DNA from 2 places in the Acidilutibacter cellobiosedens genome. Region 1 is predicted to be linked to the other one. Evidence: riboswitches for the same ligand, from Rfam matches in the RefSeq annotation. Region 1 holds a riboswitch; the other holds the start of a gene.

Region 1 (9,696 bases):
TGTATAAAAGCTTCACCAAAAATACTTTAGTCAGTTCTGATAAACATATAAGATAAATCAACAGTATAATTCCAAACGTTGCTTGGGTGCGTTTTTTTCCCATTAACTCAACCTCCTGAACTTATTGAATTTACTTGGATTATATAAATTTCACCCATTTCCCACAAAGTTCACATTTGCAAGAGATTACTTTCCATATCCAGCATAACACAGTTCAGCCAATTTTTCTACGCTTTTCTAGACAGTATAGGCGGCTCATATTACGCTATGACTGGCAAAAATTAAAAATTAGCCTATCGCTGCCCAGCGAGCATGGTGCAGTACACAAGAAGAAAGGGACAAATCAAACTATTATGAATAATATGCCAGCCATGTTATATATTTTTTAGTTGAATTGTATATTCTGGCATATTATGAATGGCATGACTGAACTGTAACTTCCATCGTTCTGACATTCCTGTCCCAGCTTGATAAACTGCACTGAATCTGATACCATAAATTTACAGCTATATTATAATCCATTAATCGTGAAATCCAATTCATCCTCTGGTATTCCAATGGAATGCCCATATTCCAAGACCTTATCCCAAGTATTTTTATTTTACACAGATCATATTTAAATCAATAATTCAATCAAAAATATGTTCTATCAATATAATTTTTTTTCAAATTTTGTACATAATAAAATATTATGATGGAAAATCAAGACCTATTAAATCAGGGAATTAACCGGATAATTTTAATAGCGTCAGTTCCTGTTTGACCATACCGACAATACTTTTTCATATCATAATAATATAAAATAAATTAGGAGGAATAATATGCTCTATTATCCGCATATAGGATACAAAGAAAAACGTACCACAGAACCGACTACGTTTCCGCCTCAGCATCAGACTATGCAGCCCGGATTTGAATATGTCATGTCTCCAAATCCGATTTTTGATAATCCCAATTATGTCGGAACCGAAAAATTACGCAATAAAGTTGCTCTTATTTCCGGAGGCGACAGCGGTATCGGCAAAGCTGCAGCAATTGCCTTTGCCAAAGAAGGAGCCGACATTTCCATAGTCTACTATAATGAACATGAAGATTCCAAGGAAACAGAAAAATACATCAATAATTTAGGAAGAAAATGTATTCTGATCTCTGGTGATTTAAGAGAAGAGGCATTTTGCAAAAAAGCAGTTGATGATACTATCGATGCTTTTAAGCACCTTGATATATTAGTAAACAATGCCGGAGTACAGTTCCCGCAAAACAGTCTGAAGGATATAACTGCGGAACAGTTTGAACATACTTTCCGTGTTAATATTTTTTCATTCTTTTATATTACAAAAGCGGCTCTTCCTTATTTAAAAAGCGGAAGTGCTATTATAAATACAACATCAATTACTGCCTACGCAGGCGATGAATTACTGATCGACTATTCTGCCACCAAGGGAGCCATCGTAAGTTTCACACGATCATTGGCAAAATCCCTCGTAGCACAGGGAATACGTGTAAACGGTGTGGCACCGGGCCCTATTTGGACTCCTCTTCAGCCTGCAAGTTTTCCTAAAGAATATATAACAACATTCGGCACGGATACTCTTATGAAAAGAGCCGGTCAACCTGTGGAACTGGCGCCAACTTACGTTTATCTGGCATCCGATGATTCTACTTATGTTACCGGGCAAATTCTTCATGTAGACGGAGGAGCTTCTATGAGTTCTTAACAAAAAAATAATAGGCAAAATATACAAATTCTCCTTCTTAGCAGATATTTATTTTAATTATTTCGGGCAGAACAGAATATCTACCCGAAATGATTTATTGATATTTATTTTAGTATATTATTTAATTTTTTATAGAATATCCATGTGACTTTATATTTTGTCAATATAACATACCATTTGATAAAATTATACTGTTATCTTTCATCTCATATAACTTTGGAATTTTACAATATCAGAAATTTCAGGAATTAAACCTGGATAAAAATGTCTGCAGCCTTGGGGTTTTAGGATTATCAAACAATTCATCCGGAGATCCTTGTTCAACTATTACTCCTTCATCAAAGAATACTATTCTGTCGGCTATTTCTCGTGCAAAATCCATTTCATGGGTTATTAAAAGCATAGTCATATCGGTGTCGTTGCCTTCGACAGCTATTTCTTTTATAACATCCAGCACTTCACCAACTAATTCGGGATCAAGAGCCGATGTAGGTTCGTCAAACAGCATTATTTTAGGTTTCATTACCAAAGCTCGTGCAATGGCAACTCTTTGCTTTTGACCTCCCGACAGTTGAACAGGATAAATATTTAATTTGTCTATTAAGCCGACTTTTTTTATCATAAGTTCGGCTTGTTTCTTAGCTTCTTTTTTAGACATTCCCAAAACCGTTATAGGGGCTTCCATTACGTTATTCAATACAGTCATATGGGGAAAAAGATAAAAATGTTGAAAAACCATACCAATATCCTTTCTCATTTCGTGAAGATGCTTTTCCTTTGCTCTGACTAATTTGCCGTTTATTTTTTCATGCCACAAAAGTTTGCCTTCAACTTCAATCGTACCGGATGACGGTTCTTCCAATGTCATTAAAAGTCTGGCTAAAGTCGTTTTCCCCGACCCGCTTGGCCCGATCAGAGCAACCTTTTCTCCCGGATAAATTTCAAAATCTATCCCTTTCAAAACTTTCAGATCACCATAAGCTTTAGTGATTTTATTATAACGAATTATAGGTTTTATTGTAATCACTCCTTTCTTTATTAAAATTTTTTATTTAATCGTACATCCAAGCTCTTTATTAATCTCGATGACGGATAGCTAAGTATAAAAAATATAATGCCTACTATTGTAAACCCTTCCAAATATTTAAAAGAACCCGCACCAATTATTTTAGCAGTCTGCAGAATTTCGACAAGTGTTATTGCAGATAATAGGGGAGTTTCCTTAAACATCGTAATTAAATAATTACCTAAAACGGGTAAAATAGGAGGTATCGCTTGAGGCAGTATTATCTTAGTCCAAGTTTCCATCCGTGTAAAATTTAAAGCCTTTGCTGCTTCCCACTGGCCCTGAGGCACATTTTCAATACCGCTTCTATAAACCTCTGACAAATAGGTACTATAATGAATTCCTAAACCTAAAATTCCGGCAGAAAGTGGCTCAAGTGTTAAACCGTATTCAGGAAATACATAAAAAATAAAATATAGTTGTACTAACAAAGGTGTATTTCTGATAAATAAGACTACCCCATTAGTTAAACGAGATACTGGCTTTATTCTTGATTTGGATAAAATGGATAATACTAAACCAAATACAAGAGCAAGAAAAAATCCTGCAAAGGTTGCTACAATAGTGATTTTTAAAGATGCCAATATTTTAGGTAGTATGTTTATAGCAAATTTCCAATCAAACATATTAAACCCTCCATACGGACAGCTTGCATTCCAACATCTTAATACCATATGTTAAAGGTAAGGAAATAACAAAATATATAATTAAAAGCAAGCCGTAAATTTTTGTTGTTTCAAATGTAGAAGAATTAAGTATATTGGCGTGATATGTTAAATCAGCCAGTGTAATCATAGAAACAAGAGACGTACTTTTTAACAGCTCTATCAGCTGATTACCCAAGTTGGGCAACATCGTTACAAATGCTTGAGGTATTATAACTCTCCGCATACTTTGAAATGAAGTCATATTTAATGCTATACAAGCTTCTGTTTGCCCTTGAGGAATTGAATTAACCGCACTTCTGACAATTTCAGAACAATAGGCACCAAAATTTAATCCTATAGCAAGAATAGCCGTAGATATCGCAGAAAATTTTATACCCAATAAAGGCAAAGCAAAATACAACCAAAAAAGTTGAACTAATAGAGAAGTCCCACGAAAAACTTCTACATACATTCCCGATATAATCCGTAATATTTTATATTTTGATAAACGTGCCAACCCTGCAGTAAATCCCAAAATAAAAGCAAGAATTGTAGAAAATAATGTAACTATAATTGTAACTTTAAGGCCTCCCTTCAAAAGGGAGATGAGCAGCTCAAATGTGCTCAACTATAACACTTCCTTCCAAATATAAATTATTTAATTAAATTTTTAATTGTAATATCTCCTGGAAGTTCATTTTCAGTAAACCCAAACGGTTCAATAATTTCAAGAAGTTTTCCTGATTCCCGAAGCTTCTTTAATTCTTTATTAAAAGCATCAACAAAATCCTGGTCTGACTTTCTGAATGCCGTTGCTCCGTAACCAATCACACTTTCACCATCAATAACAGGTTGTGTGAAATCCGTCACGCGCTCAATTTTATCATCCTCTGAAGAGTCAAGAGTGGCCTGCAGTGACGGACCTGTTGCGGTAATTGCGTCTACTCGCCCTGATTGTAAAGCCGCCAGAGCCGAAGGCATATCAGGAACAGTGACAATGCGTTTCTTATCTAACCCGACAGCCACTAAGTAATCATATTCTATTGCTCCTCCCGGTACTGCAATTTTAGCAGAATCATGATTTGCAATGTCTTCATAACTGTGTAAGTCGAGAGGATTGCCTTTTTTCACGGCAATAGCTTCCCCAATTTTATATTCAGGATTAGCAAAACTTACATCCTTTGCACGTTCAGGTGTTACAAACATACCGGCAGTAACCATATCAAATCTTTTTGCTTTTAAGCCCGGAATTAATGAGCCGAATTCAGTCAAAATACCTTCAACCTTAGTGATGCCTAAATTCTCAAGAACTGCTCTTGCAACCTCCACCGCCTCACCTGTAAGCTTACCTTCCGCTGTTTGATATGCATATGGTTTCTCATTTGCAAACCCAATTGTTACAGAACCAAGCCTTTGCGCTTTCTCTAATGTCGTTTCGTTTTCGGGCGCCCCTTCTTTTGATTGTAAATTTTCCTTTGAATCTTGGCACCCTGTTAAAAATATTACCAGCAAACCGATTGATAATAGAACTGTTAATAAATTTGTTGCCGTTTTAAATTTTTTCATTTTTTTCTCCTTTCTATTTTAAATACTCAATAAAAAAATACTTAAAATATATTTTTAAGTACTCAGAAAATGCTGAAACAGCCCTATAATATTGGAATATTAAAATAGAAAAACAAAAAGGGCTTTTTATAGCCCAAAAGAAAAAACACGCATAATTGAAAAAACAGAAATGGTTAAATTTGTTTCATACGCTTACGAGGTTAGCTGACGGGTTCGGATAGAAACTACCCTATGTTTTAATAAAGCAAAACAATGCACCCCAACGTTGGTTCCCCCGTTTTCCTTTTGGAAATTCAGCAAAATATAACTTTACTGAGTTGTTTAACTTATAAAGATATAATTTAATAGACATATCTTAATGGATATAATTTAATAAAAATGGTAACACATATTATTTTTAATGTCAAGGCGAAAAATTCTCCGAACATAAATTTTGTATTAAGATTTAATCGAAATCCAATACCATTAAAATGAATTGATTATTCGGGTCTTTGACAGTTGAAGAATAAAAAAATCGCTAAAGTCATTGAAATGGCTTTATTTTTTTGTCAAATTTAAAATATTTATATTGCGGAATGCACCTCCTATATATAATATAATCCCGTCTCCATCCATAAATAGTCCCATTTCTACAATAGGGTTGGGTCTGTTTTCTTTACTGGGCCCGTATTGTTTGTCGCCTTCTTCTTGTTCAATTTCAAAGAAGTAGTTTGTGCAGTCGTAGTAAAGAATTTTATTGTTACGTTTAGAAACAGCAAGACTATTTTTGTAGAGCTCAGACTGTATAAAATCCGATTCCTTGGCAATTACTTCAAGAGCACGGTAAATGTGTTGTAATTCAAAATCAGGCTGCTCCAAAAAAGTTCCGGAGAGTTGATATGTATTAAGCTTTGAGCAAGGGAAAAGAATTCTTCCGTAAATCAATCTTGAGAGGATAGAATCAAGATTAAAAGAGAATTTATATCTGTCAGAAATATCTTTGCAGATTCGGTTAAGCTTCAAGTCGTGATACAATCTTTGAAGAAAAAGGTATCCCCCATTAAAAGACACCTGTTCTCCTCTATTGATAAGTTTGGACTGTGTACGTTTTATGATGACTTGTCTGCTTTCTTCTTTTTCTTTTTCATTTAATTTTTTAACATAGTCTTTTGCCCATTCATAGGGATTCTGACCATTAAGTTTTTCACGTAGTTGTTTTTCCGTACCAAGTTTTTCAACGGTGATAGTACGTTCTTTTTTATTTTCATAAACAGTTTTAGTAACATAGTAAGAAGCAGAATTTTTTGAACGAGATACTTTCAATCTCATAACCAACCCTCCCATACGTATATATTTTATTATAATACATCACGCGACATCACCCAATAATTATTTTTAAAAATTGACAAAAAAATAAAGTCTTTTCAATGACTTTCGTACTTTTTTTATTCTTCAACTGTCAAAGGCCCGAGAGGCAATTCTATTGTGGTTAAAAAATATTTCAATTGTTGTATCTGTAATACGCACATCGACTTTATTTCTGATATACTGATAGGGGACAGAGTAGTACATCTTATTAAACTAAATTGTATACTAATATTCTGGTATTCATGAAATAACAAAAATAACTTCTTGCTAAAAATAGTACCATTAGTAGCTACTATTAAATTAAATCCTTTATCTAAAATATATTTACATACTTCAATAAATTCTTTATATAATAATGGTTCTCCACCACTTAAAACTATGTCACTAATCCCAATTTTAGATGCATCTTCAATTATCTTTTTCAATAAATCATATGATAACATGTGTAAATTACCTTCTCCGAATTTTCCAAAGCAATGTTTACAACGTAAATTACAATCAGAAGTTATCTCTATATAAATACTTTTAGGTTTAACTCTGGTTTCAAAATTATTTAAATTAACTTGTTGTGCTAACAGATATATAACCCAACTGAGGGATATTATGGCAATATAAAGATATATAGTATCCCTATATAATTAGCCGCTAAATATTTTGGATTATTTATCCAAATATAAGAGCTTTGATCCTTGAAAAATTAGTATCTCTGCCTATAAGCATATTGATATAATAGCATAGATTATAGGCTAATAGCTTGGTTTTTATCCTTGTTATAAGACCCCAGAGCGATTTAGCACGGACTCTTTCAATATTAAGGTGCTCTGTTAGCTGTGATGTTGTAGTCTCAATCCTTCGTCTGAGTTTAAAAATTAACTGCCTGAAGGCTTTGGAATATTGAACTTTTTCATTGTCTCTTTTTAAGGGAATAAGGTCAATGTTTTTTTCTTGCTTAAGCGTAGAAACCAAATTCTTATGAGTGTACCCTTTATCACCAAGTACAGTGATTGAGGCATAGTTCTTTAATATATCCCACAAACTATCACGGTCATCAGTGTTTGATGATGTTAACTCGAAGTCTGTGATGAATCCATCAAGTGTTACTAAGAGGTGCAATTTGTAACCAAAATAAATCTCCTTTTTAGAAGGACAATTTCCATAAGTTGCACCATAACCTCTAAAAGTTTTATGAAACTTTGCTCTACCGAATTTACACACAGGCAATGGAATACTGTCAACAATTCTAACAGGACTATTTTGGTTTCTCGTGATAGCAGATAACCGTTTACGGATTTCGTCAATAACTGCATGCAGTGATCTGCAAGTTCTATTAAATCTAGTCCTGCCGCAAAGTTTGGGAAATAGGTCCTTGAAATTTTTCTCACAGAACCCAAGCCAAGCTTTTTCTGAATCAATAGTAAGCAGTTCACCAATGATACTTATGGTAATTATTTCACTGTCACTCAGTATAGAATCATTAGCATTTCGACGATTCTTTATATGTGTTGGAGTTATTTCTTGGTAAATGTCATCTATAATAACATAGGCAATTATTACCAAGTCTTTAAAATTTTCTATTTCTTTGATAAAATAAGATTTATGAAGCTCCGGCATATTTATAACCTCCTTAGTTGCATTATTATCTATTTAACTATACCAACTATAGGTTAACATAATATGTTGGGGCTTTTCATTTGTAAGTTTTTCCTATAAAATCAACTAGCACAACAGGTTAATTTATTTTAATATAATTATTATAATCTTCGCATTCGGATAATAATTTATAATGACTATTTATATAATAGTTACCGTTTTTACCAAGATAAATTACCAAATCAGCTTTATTCAAAATTTCAAAATTATGTGTAACAAAAATTATAGTCCTATGGCGGTTATATATCTCATCGGATATTATTTTCTGAGATTCATTATCCAAAGCATTAGTATATTCATCCAAAAGTAAAATTTGGGGTTGTCTAATAATCGATCTCGCCAAGCCTATTTTTTGTTTTTGTCCTCCCGATAAATTAGCCCCGTTATTATGGATAATATAGCCCTTCGGTAGATCTTTGACTAAATCATTCAATTGGCATATATCCGTAACATAATTCAGTTTGTCTTCATTATCATAATTCCCCAAAAAAATATTATTGCTTACGGTATCACTATATATATAAGATTCTTGTAATACATAACTTAAGTTATCCCTTAATACCTTTTCGTCAATATTATTAAGTAATATATTTCCCACATAAATTTCTCCGCTGTCAGGCTTGTACAAACCTGAAATTAATTTTAACAATGTGCTTTTTCCGGTACCGTTTTTCCCAACTATGGCAACTTTACTTCCTTCCGGAATATAAAAAGACATATTATTTATAATTTTCTTACTTTGATATCTAAAATTTACACTTTTAAACTCAATATCCCAGTTTGCTATATCGGTTTTAGCTATACGGCCTTTCTCTTCAATTTTTATATTTTTTTCATTAAAAATATCATTAAATCTTTTTAATGAATTTTCTAATGCACTGAATATTATTACATTATTGAATACTTCCATGATTATTACAAAAATATTTCCCGTATAAAGTATTAATGATGTTATTTCCCCCGGTTTAACCATACTTTTACCGCTACCTGATAATAATAAAATTAAAGAAATAATTATTATTCCAAATAAACTTAAACTCATAACAGAAGTTGATGAGATTAAATTACACTTTAATCTGTTCTGTCCCCAATTTTCTTCTGTTTTATTATAATTATTTAGTATATACTTTTCACTATTAAATATTTTTATTGTACTAAGGCTATTTATTATTTCATGAGTAAAATCTATAAGTTTTGCATTACTTTCTATTTCTTTTTTAGAAGCATCTTTTTGTTTTTTTGAAATATATTTTGTCAGTAAAGCCATTACCAAAACAAAAGGAATTATCAAAAAAGCAATGATATAGTTAATTTTAAATATAAAATAAAAGGTAAATATAAGTACAAATAATGACTTTCCAAACCAATAAACAATTTCTAAAATCGACTCAACCAACTCTTTTATAGCATTATAAATTCTCGTAACATATTCACTTGTTTGAAGATTGTTGCTCTCATTTAAATATTTGATATCCAATAGTTTATTTATAGATTTTATTCTTAAATTTTTTTCTAAGTTTACCCTTATACTTTCACCATAATATGTACTAAAAAAGCTGAATATTAAATTTGAAAATCTAATCAATATATAAACAAAAATTAACTTAAGTACACTACTCGTTAATCCCTTTTCTACTGTTATTAAATCAATAATATTACCTAATAATCTATTTGGGTACACACTCAAAAATGAAATAATCAT
Region 2 (9,696 bases), 340 kb from region 1:
GTTTAGATATTCATTCGCCGGAAAATAAAGCCAGTGGATCCAGTGATGTTGGAAATATCAGTCACGTAGTGCCAACTATTCAGCCTTCAGTTAAAATAGGTCCTGACAATTTAGTAGGACATACAATAGAATTTAGGGAAGCCGCTCGTTCAAAGGATGGTGACAGAGCCCTCTTATTAGGAGCTAAAACATTGGCTTTAACAGGATTAAAATTAATTTTAAATAAAAAATTGTTGAAAGAAATTAAAGACGAGTTTGAATATCAATTAAAGAATGAAGCTAATGAATTTTAACAATTTAATTTTGTAACATATTTAAAATTGTAAGTTTCTTTTTTAATATAAATTAACTCCTCCAAATTTTTTGAAACTCATCTTACGGAAAATCCAAATTAGGATAAATGGAATTTTCATATAGTTAAAAAAATAATACGGATTTTAAAAAATCCGTATTATTTTTTAGTTTTGTAAATTTTATGATAATAATACTTCAACAAATAAATTGATTTTAGCTAAATATTCCCGTACTTAAATATCTCTCTCCATTATCCGGAGCAATAGCCAATACAGTTTTGCCTTTTCCTAATTTCTTTGCCCATTGTAGTGCTGCATAGACCGCTGCTCCCGATGAAATTCCTACAAGTATCCCTTCTTCCCTTGCCAGTTGTCTTGTAGTTTCAATGGCATCTTCATTAAATACCGTATTTATATCATCCAATAAATCAAGGTCCAGTATACTTGGAACAAAGTTAGCTCCTATTCCTTGTATTTTATGAGGACCTGCTTTTCCTTCAGACAATAAAGGTGAAGATTTTGGCTCTACGCCTACTATTTTCACATTACTGTTCTTCTCCTTTAGAACCTTCCCTACTCCTGTAACTGTGCCTCCTGTACCTATACCTGCAATAAATACATCTATGTTACTCCCCAGATCTTTGAGTATTTCTTGAGCTGTGGTTTCAATATGGGAAAGAGTATTATTTTCATTGCCAAACTGATAAGGTATATAATAATTTGAATTTTGCTTTGCAAGTTCTTCTGCTTTATCTACTGCTCCCTTCATCCCGTTTGAGCCAGGAGTTAAAACAACCTCTGCTCCAAAAGCTTTGAATAAATTTCTTCTTTCTATACTCATAGTTTCCGGCATAACAAGAATAACTTTATATCCCTTTGCAGCACCTACCATGGCAAGACCTACTCCGGTATTTCCGCTTGTTGGTTCCACTATTACATATCCTTTTTTTAACTTTCCCTCTTCTTCAGCTTTTTCAATCATATATAGTGCTGGCCTATCTTTAACACTTCCACCCGGATTAAAATATTCAAGTTTTACATATATATCCGCATAATCTTTCCCTACCAATTTGTTTAATTTGACGATAGGTGTGTTGCCTATTAGCTCTAATACATTTGTTGCAACTGTCATTTAAATCCCTCCAAATTAATATTTTAATACTAAATTTATGCCCTTTAAGCTTTTTTATAACCCATAGAAAAATCCTGTTTACCTTAATATAGATTTTTCGTAAAATGGGTTTTAAGAAAGGTTTCCTTAATATATTAATGTCTCAATGGAAGCCTTTCTTCATTCACAAAATATTATTATTTTATGAATTACTAAAAAGCATTAAATTTATTGAAACAAAAAAACTTCTGTCTCCGAAATAAACAATTTCAGAGGCAGAAGTTTTGCTTCCACGGTCCCACTCTGTTTAGATGAACAAACATCCATCTTTAAATCCGGCACTTTCATGCCTTATCTCTATAACGGAAGAATTCCGTAACAGTCTACTTTCCCTACGGTTTCGACTTAACACTCCCAAGAGCACTTTTGATATGTCCAACTATAGAGTTCTCTCACCGCCTGAACTCCTCTCTGTATATCTTTCATATCATACTTTCCTTGATCATAGCGTTTAAAATTTAATTCATACTAAATTACTATACATTCATAATAATTCATATTCAAAAAAAAGTCAATAGTTTATTTTAAAACTCTATAGCTATTTTTATGAAATATTTATTTCATAATCAATATCTCCGGCCATTATTCTTTCAATTCTCTCTCCTTCAGTAATTACCCTGTTCAATTTCTCATCAAAGGGGTACATTCCTCCATTTACAATTCTTGTAGTTAATTTCCCGCATGCAGCACTATTTCCTTTTAAATGAGGTGCATCAAGAATACCTATTTTAACCGCTTCTTCAAGAATAACAGGATCTGTTAGAGGATCTTTTGAACTGTTAGATAGACTCTTAATGGAATTTATTATTATGCTGCCGTCTTTTATAAGCTGAGCCTTCCTTCTCTGAACATCTATATCGTCAACCATATTTATATCTCCCAAGAATATATTTTTCAAAACTCCCCTAACTATCATACAGGATTCTATTATATCATCTGCTGTTGCCGCATGATGAGCTTCACAATATCCTACTACGTGGTATATATGAGGTTTTATAGCCATAGATAGATAAGCAGATGATGCCAACTGTCCTTTTGCCTGGTATAGATTAGTAGGAAAACTTGCGAGGCCGGCTCTCGCTTGACGGTAAACCCTAAAATTCTCGTCTTCTAAGTTTTCAATAAGCTCTATCATTGCTAACATCTTGGCTAAGTCCATCTTAGGAGATATTGATGCAGGAACGTTAAACATATATTGTGAAATATAATCTTTTACTCCCATTTTCTTTGCATTATAGGCTGCCAAATAAGCCGTAGCCACTCCTACAGCATCATGAGCATCTCTCAAACTCCAATGATGAGATTCGTTTGCCTCTACAGGTATATTTCTCTGGCCATGCCACTTCATAACTTTTTGATTTTCCCTTATTGCTTCTTTTATTTTTCTGGGTCCTCTTTTATCTAACTCACTGTACCAGAACAAGGGGACAGCACACCAGGCATTATGAATAGTTTCCTGAAGCATTTCACTGTACTTGATCAAATTTTTTGTTCCGCTATAACATCTCATCAGAGGATAATTCCCCTTCTGAGCTGCTTCATATAACTTCGAGAAATCTTCTTTTGTCCTTAGCGGAACTCCTCCTGCTCCATCTAACCTCGAATCCATTTTGTCCTGGTCAAAAAAGTATTCCTGAGCATTTTGGTCCGGAGCAATGGATATTACATCCAGAACCTTTGAATCCGATATTTTATCAATAGCTCTGACAGTTTCCTCAACCGATGAAAGTCCTATATGATGTCTTAGTACAGGATATGGATATTTCCAATTAATCCTTGATATTAAATCTCTGGGATACGTTTCCTCCACTCTTAATTTTTTATTTCTCAAAATGGATATTACTTCGTCTACGTCTTCACCTCCATAAAATACTTTCTTAAATATACCACTTTTTTCGGCTACCTTCCCTGTCGGTTCCGTTCCCCCAAAGAGCCATATCTTATCTTTCAAATCTGATTTCTCCAATTTCTCTTTTAACTCATTTAGAATAGCTTCCAAAGGCTCCGGACTTAATCTATAGCTTAACCCTATTACATCCGGATCGGAACATTTTACATTTTCAATCACATCATCAATAGGTAAAGATATTCCCATAAAATCTACTTCATATCCTTCCCTCTCCGCTAAAGCAGAAAAGTTCATTACACCGGCTACATGCACACAATTTCCTATTGTACAAAGAGACATTTTTTTCATTAGGCAACCACTCCTTCTTTATTATCTAATAATTTTCCCGTTCTGGCCAAATGGTGTATTTGAAATTTATCCAGTCCTTCCAATCCCAATTTTTTAACTGTTCTTCCCTCTTCCCAGAAATTTTTTCCGGTAATTATTTCTGAAAGAACTATAATTGAATCTATTGCCGGAGTCTCTATATCTAATTGCTTTGCTAAAGATGACATGGGAACAAGACTACAAGGAACATCTTCGTAAATATATCTGATATTAAGACCTTTAGGAGATTTAAGCCCTTTATAGGCCGGATTATTTTGAACAGCATCATATAAGGTATCTCCTTTTGAGCCATAAGTTTCATATAGCCAGTCTTTTGCAGACATAGTATCTATGTTTAACTTATCAGCTATTTCCATTCTCTCTTTATCCATCCGTTCAATAAACCTTCCTACAGATGGAGTTATTCCTTCAGTATAATAATCAAACGTTATGCCTCTTTCTATATGACCGCTATTTAATAAAGTAGGTGCCGGATGAAATATGGCTCCAAAATTATTTAAGCTTGTTTCCATTACATCCTTGGCAGGTATGAATTGAGAAAATATGGGTGAAATTTTTGAAATTACTTCTTCGGTTCTGCTCGCAGGTATGGCTGATAAAGATACCTCTTTTTTGCTTTTGAATATATGAACTTCATTGTTTCCGGTTATCCTGCATGCATATATAAGGGATTGAGCTTCTGCTACGACTACATCTTGAGCAGTGCATTCGGAATTTCTGATATTTTCATATACTTCTAATGCTCCCCCTGTTCTTCCCGGATTCAATATTATAATCTGTTCATCCTCTAAGTAAGGTGCTATGTTTTGAGAAATAAATTTGTGACCTACAGCAGGAACCGTAACCATAATTATATCCGTATTCTCTATAGCTTCCCTTATATTATCAGTAACTTTGTTTAACCGTCCGCAACCTTCTATCTCACCGGTTAAATGTATAATTGGATTCTTGATTAATGACATTATATTTTCTTCAGTTCTATTATATAAATTTACCTCATATCCTTTCATAGCAATATATCCGGCTATTGCTATGCCCCCATTTCCTGCTCCTAACACTGAATATCGTATTTTTTTATTCATGCAATTTCCTCCTTTAAATTTATTTTCTGTCATAATCTAAACTGGTATTTACTTATAAAGGGCTCTTATTAAAAAGTCATATATTGAGGAAACCTTTCTTGGAAATCCATTTTATGAAAAGTTCACATTAAGGTAATTTAAGATTTTCCTATGGGTTGTAAAACATGAGGGAAAATTAAAAGACTATGGAAGCATAGTCTTTATATAAGAATTACTTCCCCTTTAGTGCTTACGAGGTTAGCTGTCGGATTCGGGCAAAAGGGCTTGCCCTACCATATGGATTCACCCCATTTAATTGGTTCCCCCGCTTCTCTGAATTTCAGAATTAAGCAAATATTAAATTTATTGTTAAAATGTTAACTAATGCCCTATAAAATTTATTATTTTAATAAAAATAATAATCAATATCATTAAAATCATTTGGAAAAAATTGAAAAATATTTAAGTTAAAAAAAATAATATCACAAATTAGTAATACTTAAATTATTAAAATTAGAAAATTTACAAGATATAATATAAGGTATAAATATATAAGAAAAGTCTTTAAATAAATAGCAGTAAAAGTTAACAAATTTATCTTATTAGATATATTATATACTAAATTAATTAATTTTGCAATTATTTTATTAAAAAAATTACCAAATTTTTCGAACTATTTACTTACAGTATTTATACAATTTATTATTTGGACTGCCGCTTCGAAATCAGGAAATTTTCAACAAAAAATTAATAGATTTTTAAACAAGTGGAGTGATATAATGATAGATGAAAAATATTGTAAAGTAAAAGTCAAAAAAATTTATTGAAAATGTTACGAAAACCTTTTCAATAAAATATAAATCAGGGGGTACTTATGAAAAAAGATGATGCTCAATATAAATCCTATTTAAAAGTTTTACGGGAAGAATTAGTGCCGGCTATGGGCTGCACAGAACCGATTTCCATCGCCTATGCAGCCGCAAAGGCAATGGAACTTTTGGGAAAACTACCCGAACAATGTAGAATAGAAGTCAGCGGAAACATAATCAAAAATGTAAAAAGTGTTGTTGTCCCAAATACTAACGGTTTAAAGGGAATCGAAGCTTCTGTTGCCGCGGGAATAATAGCAGGGGATGCGTCTAAGAAATTAGAGGTACTATCCAATATTACAAAAGAAATGAAACCCAAAATCCGCGAATATCTCTTAAGTCACCCTATTGCCGTAGTGCCAGCAGATAACGATATGATTTTTTATATTGATATTATATTGCAAAATGGCGACCAATGGAGTGAAGTCATTATTGAAGGATATCATACTAATATTACTCAAATGAAATTAAATGGAAAAGTACTATTTCAAGCTGAAAGAACAGAAAATCCCGATAATAATTTTTCTAATCAAGGGCTTTTAAACATAAAAGATATCGTTAAATTTGCTAATATTGCCGATATTGAAGATTTCAGAGAACCTATAGGCCGACAAATTGCTTATAACAGTACTATTTCTGAAGAAGGACTGAAACATAATTGGGGAGCTAATGTCGGAAAAACAATATTAAAAACCTACGGTACAAATATTGCCATGAGAGCAAAAGCTGCCGCTGCGGCAGGATCCGATGCTCGTATGGGGGGTTGCGAAAAACCGGTAATTATCGTGTCTGGGAGCGGAAATCAAGGGATAACGGCAGTTCTTCCGGTAATAGAATATGCAAAAGAGCTTAATGTATCAGAGGATAAATTATATCGTGCTGTGGCACTTTCCGATTTAGTTACAATTTATCAGAAAACGGGTATAGGAAGACTGTCTGCTTTTTGCGGAGCTGTCTGTGCAGGGTGCGGTTCAGGTGCAGGAATCGCATATCTTCATGGAGGAGGTTACAAAGAAATAGCTCATACTATTGTTAATGCCCTCGCTATCGTATCGGGAATCGTATGTGATGGGGCAAAGCCGTCATGTGCTGCTAAGATTGCTGCATCTGTAGATGCAGGGATATTGGGCTACGAAATGTATAAAAACGGTCAGCAATTTCGAAGCGGAGACGGAATCGTTACAAAGGGAGTAGACAATACAATTTCCAATGTGGGGCGAATGGCCAGAGAAGGCATGAAAAGCACCGATAAAGAAATTTTAAAAATCATGACGGGACATTAATAAACTAAGAAAACCTTTTTTTAAACCCATTTTAGGTCAACTATAAATCAAGGTAAACGGATAATACCAGTCAATTTCTAATTTACAGAAAAAAGGGAGCATCTCTAACCACTTATTCGGCAGTTCTGCGACACTCCCTTTCTTTTTTATTTTATACTATTATACTAATACCTTTCTTTGATTCTTCACAGCCTCGGCACCTTTTTCCAGAGCTTCTTTATTTAATGGAATAAACTTAGCCTTTCTTTCTCCAAATACTTTTGTAAAAGCCTTTAAAACAGATTCTACCTTTACTGCATTTGTTATTTCCAAGTAAGCACCCAGCATAACCATATTTGAAACTTTATCATTCCCCAGACTGTTGGCAATTTCGTTTGCCGGAATATAATATACGTCTATGTCATTTCTTGATGATTTCCTGTCAATAAGGGATGAATCTATAAATAATTTTCCATTTGGCAATACATCCTTTTCAAATTTATCTAAGGATGGTTTATTCATTATTATTGCCGAATCAGATTCTACTACTAACGGTGAGCCTATGGCTTCGCCGCTTATTATTACACTACAGTTTGCCGTGCCTCCACGCATTTCAGGTCCATAAGAAGGAAGCCAGGAAACATTATAATTTTCTATCATACCCGCATAAGTTAAAAGCTGACCGATTGCCATTACTCCCTGTCCGCCAAATCCCGCTACAACCAATCTTTCTTCCATTATTTTTCCACCTCCTCTGGAGTTCTAAAGTTGCCTAAAGGATAATAAGGTATCATATTATCTTCAAGCCATTTCATTGCATCCGCAGGAGAATACCCCCAGTTAGTAGGACAGGTAGAAAGAACCTCTACAATTCCAAACCCTTTTCTGTCTATTTGAGTCTGGAAACATTTCTTTATGGCTTTTTTTGCATTTCTTATATGTGCAGGACTATTAACGGCCACTCTTTCTACAAACTGCGCTCCATGTATTGTCGCAAGCATCTCCGCTATCCTTATTGGTCTTCCGCAAAGGGCTTCGTCTCTTCCATAAGGTGCCGTAGTCGCTTTTTGGCCGACCAATGTAGTAGGAGCCATTTGTCCTCCTGTCATTCCATAAATGGCATTATTAATAAATATAGTTGAAATTTTCTCCCCTCTATGAGCGGCATGAACTATCTCTGCTGTTCCTATAGATGCCAAATCCCCGTCACCCTGATAGGTGAATACGAATTTATCCGGTTGAATTCTTTTTATTCCAGTAGCTACAGCAGGTGCTCTTCCATGAGCCGCTTCTTGCATATCACAGTTAAAATAGTTATATGCCAATACAGAACAACCTACCGGTGCCACTCCTATGGCATTATCCAATACTCCCAGTTCTTCAAGACATTCGGCCACCAGCCTATGAACTATTCCATGGGTACATCCGGGACAGTAATGGGTTGGGACGTCAGTTAATCCTCTTGTTTTGCTAAATACTATTGCCATTACTTTTCACCTCCCATAATTTTTTTCACTTGATCTACCATTTCATTTGGTGTAGGCACCATTCCTCCAGTTCTTCCATAGAAATAAACAGGGAACTTTCCTTCTACTGCAATTTTTACGTCATCCAGCATCTGTCCTGTATTCATCTCTATTGTTAATATACCTTTACATTTACTGTTAATCTTTTTAAATTCATCATAAGGATAGGGCCATAAGGTTATAGGCCTGATAAGCCCAACCTTAAATCCTTCTTTTTCAAGTTTTGCTATTGCTGTTTTGGCAATCCTTGAAGTTGTTCCATAAGCGGCAATTACTACGTCTGCATCCTCTATATTATATGACTCTACTTTTACTTCATTCTGTTTTATAATGGCATATTTTTTCTGAATTTCATTGTTATGCTTTTCCAATGCTTCGGCTGCCAGATACAGAGAATTAATAATATTAGGTTTTCTCTTACCTCCTGTACCTGTAGTTGTCCAATCCTTCTTTGGCAATTCTCTCTTTTTAGGAGTTTTAAACTCGACTGGTTCCATCATTTGTCCAATCATTCCATCACCCAGAACCATTACAGGATTTCTGTACTGATCTGCTATATCAAATCCTTCTATTACCAAATCAACTAATTCCTGAATATTTGAAGGGGCAAGAACCACCAATCTGTAGTCTCCATTTCCGCCTCCTCTTGTAGCCTGAAAATAATCGGTCTGAGAAGGTTGAATACTTCCAAGTCCCGGACCGCCTCTCATCATGTTCACTATTAAGCATGGAAGTTCAGCTCCCGCAATATATGAAATTCCTTCCTGTTTAAGAGAAATCCCCGGACTTGAAGATGAGGTCATAACCCTTGCTCCGGATCCTGCTGCCCCATAAACCATATTAATTGCAGCTATCTCGCTTTCTGCTTGTAAAAACACTCCTCCTACTTTTGGTAATTCTCTTGACATATATTCAGGTAACTCACTTTGAGGCGTTATAGGATATCCGAAAAAATACTTACAATTGGCTTTGATAGCTGCAGCGCCAACAGCTTCATTTCCTTTCATGAGAACTTTCGCCATAATTAACCCTCCTTAAATTATTATTCTGTAAATCGTTCTACTGTAATAACAACATCAGGACATATTGTCGCGCAATTTGCACAACCTATACACTTGTCCATTTCTTTCACTGTTGCTGGGTGATAACCCTTCGAGTTAATTTTTTCCTTATCAAGTAATACGATTTTCATCGGACAGACGGTCGTACAAAGCCCGCAACCTTTGCAAATGTTTTCCTTGAATATCACTTTCCCTTTAACTTTTGCCATTTTGACCC

The links. Region 1 has a riboswitch for cyclic di-AMP ahead of ehuB (ectoine/hydroxyectoine ABC transporter substrate-binding protein EhuB). Riboswitches for the same ligand answer to the same signal wherever they lie in the genome.
Region 2: another riboswitch for cyclic di-AMP. It lies ahead of EQM13_RS13910 (NAD/NADP-dependent octopine/nopaline dehydrogenase family protein); the one in region 1 lies ahead of ehuB (ectoine/hydroxyectoine ABC transporter substrate-binding protein EhuB).

Annotation. Positions count from the first base shown of each region.
Region 1 covers NZ_CP035282.1:3,230,355-3,240,050, forward strand. The annotation lists gene EQM13_RS18880 (hypothetical protein) at 1-103, opposite strand, end outside; gene EQM13_RS18320 (hypothetical protein) at 412-570, opposite strand; gene EQM13_RS15555 (SDR family oxidoreductase) at 822-1,718, shown strand; gene ehuA (ectoine/hydroxyectoine ABC transporter ATP-binding protein EhuA) at 1,960-2,745, opposite strand; gene ehuD (ectoine/hydroxyectoine ABC transporter permease subunit EhuD) at 2,757-3,410, opposite strand; gene ehuC (ectoine/hydroxyectoine ABC transporter permease subunit EhuC) at 3,412-4,059, opposite strand; gene ehuB (ectoine/hydroxyectoine ABC transporter substrate-binding protein EhuB) at 4,086-4,997, opposite strand; cyclic di-AMP (ydaO/yuaA leader) riboswitch at 5,172-5,306, opposite strand; partial or broken gene EQM13_RS15580 (IS1634 family transposase) at 5,589-6,305, opposite strand; gene EQM13_RS18560 (radical SAM protein) at 6,422-6,967, opposite strand; gene EQM13_RS15590 (IS982 family transposase) at 7,008-7,955, opposite strand; gene EQM13_RS15595 (ABC transporter ATP-binding protein) at 8,074-9,696, opposite strand, start outside.
Region 2 covers NZ_CP035282.1:2,893,433-2,903,128, forward strand. The annotation lists gene EQM13_RS18755 (hypothetical protein) at 69-293, shown strand; gene cysK (cysteine synthase A) at 508-1,425, opposite strand; gene EQM13_RS13905 (cobalamin B12-binding domain-containing protein) at 2,009-3,661, opposite strand; gene EQM13_RS13910 (NAD/NADP-dependent octopine/nopaline dehydrogenase family protein) at 3,661-4,782, opposite strand; cyclic di-AMP (ydaO/yuaA leader) riboswitch at 4,994-5,124, opposite strand; gene EQM13_RS13915 (L-cysteine desulfidase family protein) at 5,636-6,913, shown strand; gene EQM13_RS13920 (2-oxoacid:acceptor oxidoreductase family protein) at 7,073-7,630, opposite strand; gene EQM13_RS13925 (thiamine pyrophosphate-dependent enzyme) at 7,630-8,379, opposite strand; gene EQM13_RS13930 (3-methyl-2-oxobutanoate dehydrogenase subunit VorB) at 8,379-9,440, opposite strand; gene EQM13_RS13935 (4Fe-4S dicluster domain-containing protein) at 9,461-9,688, opposite strand.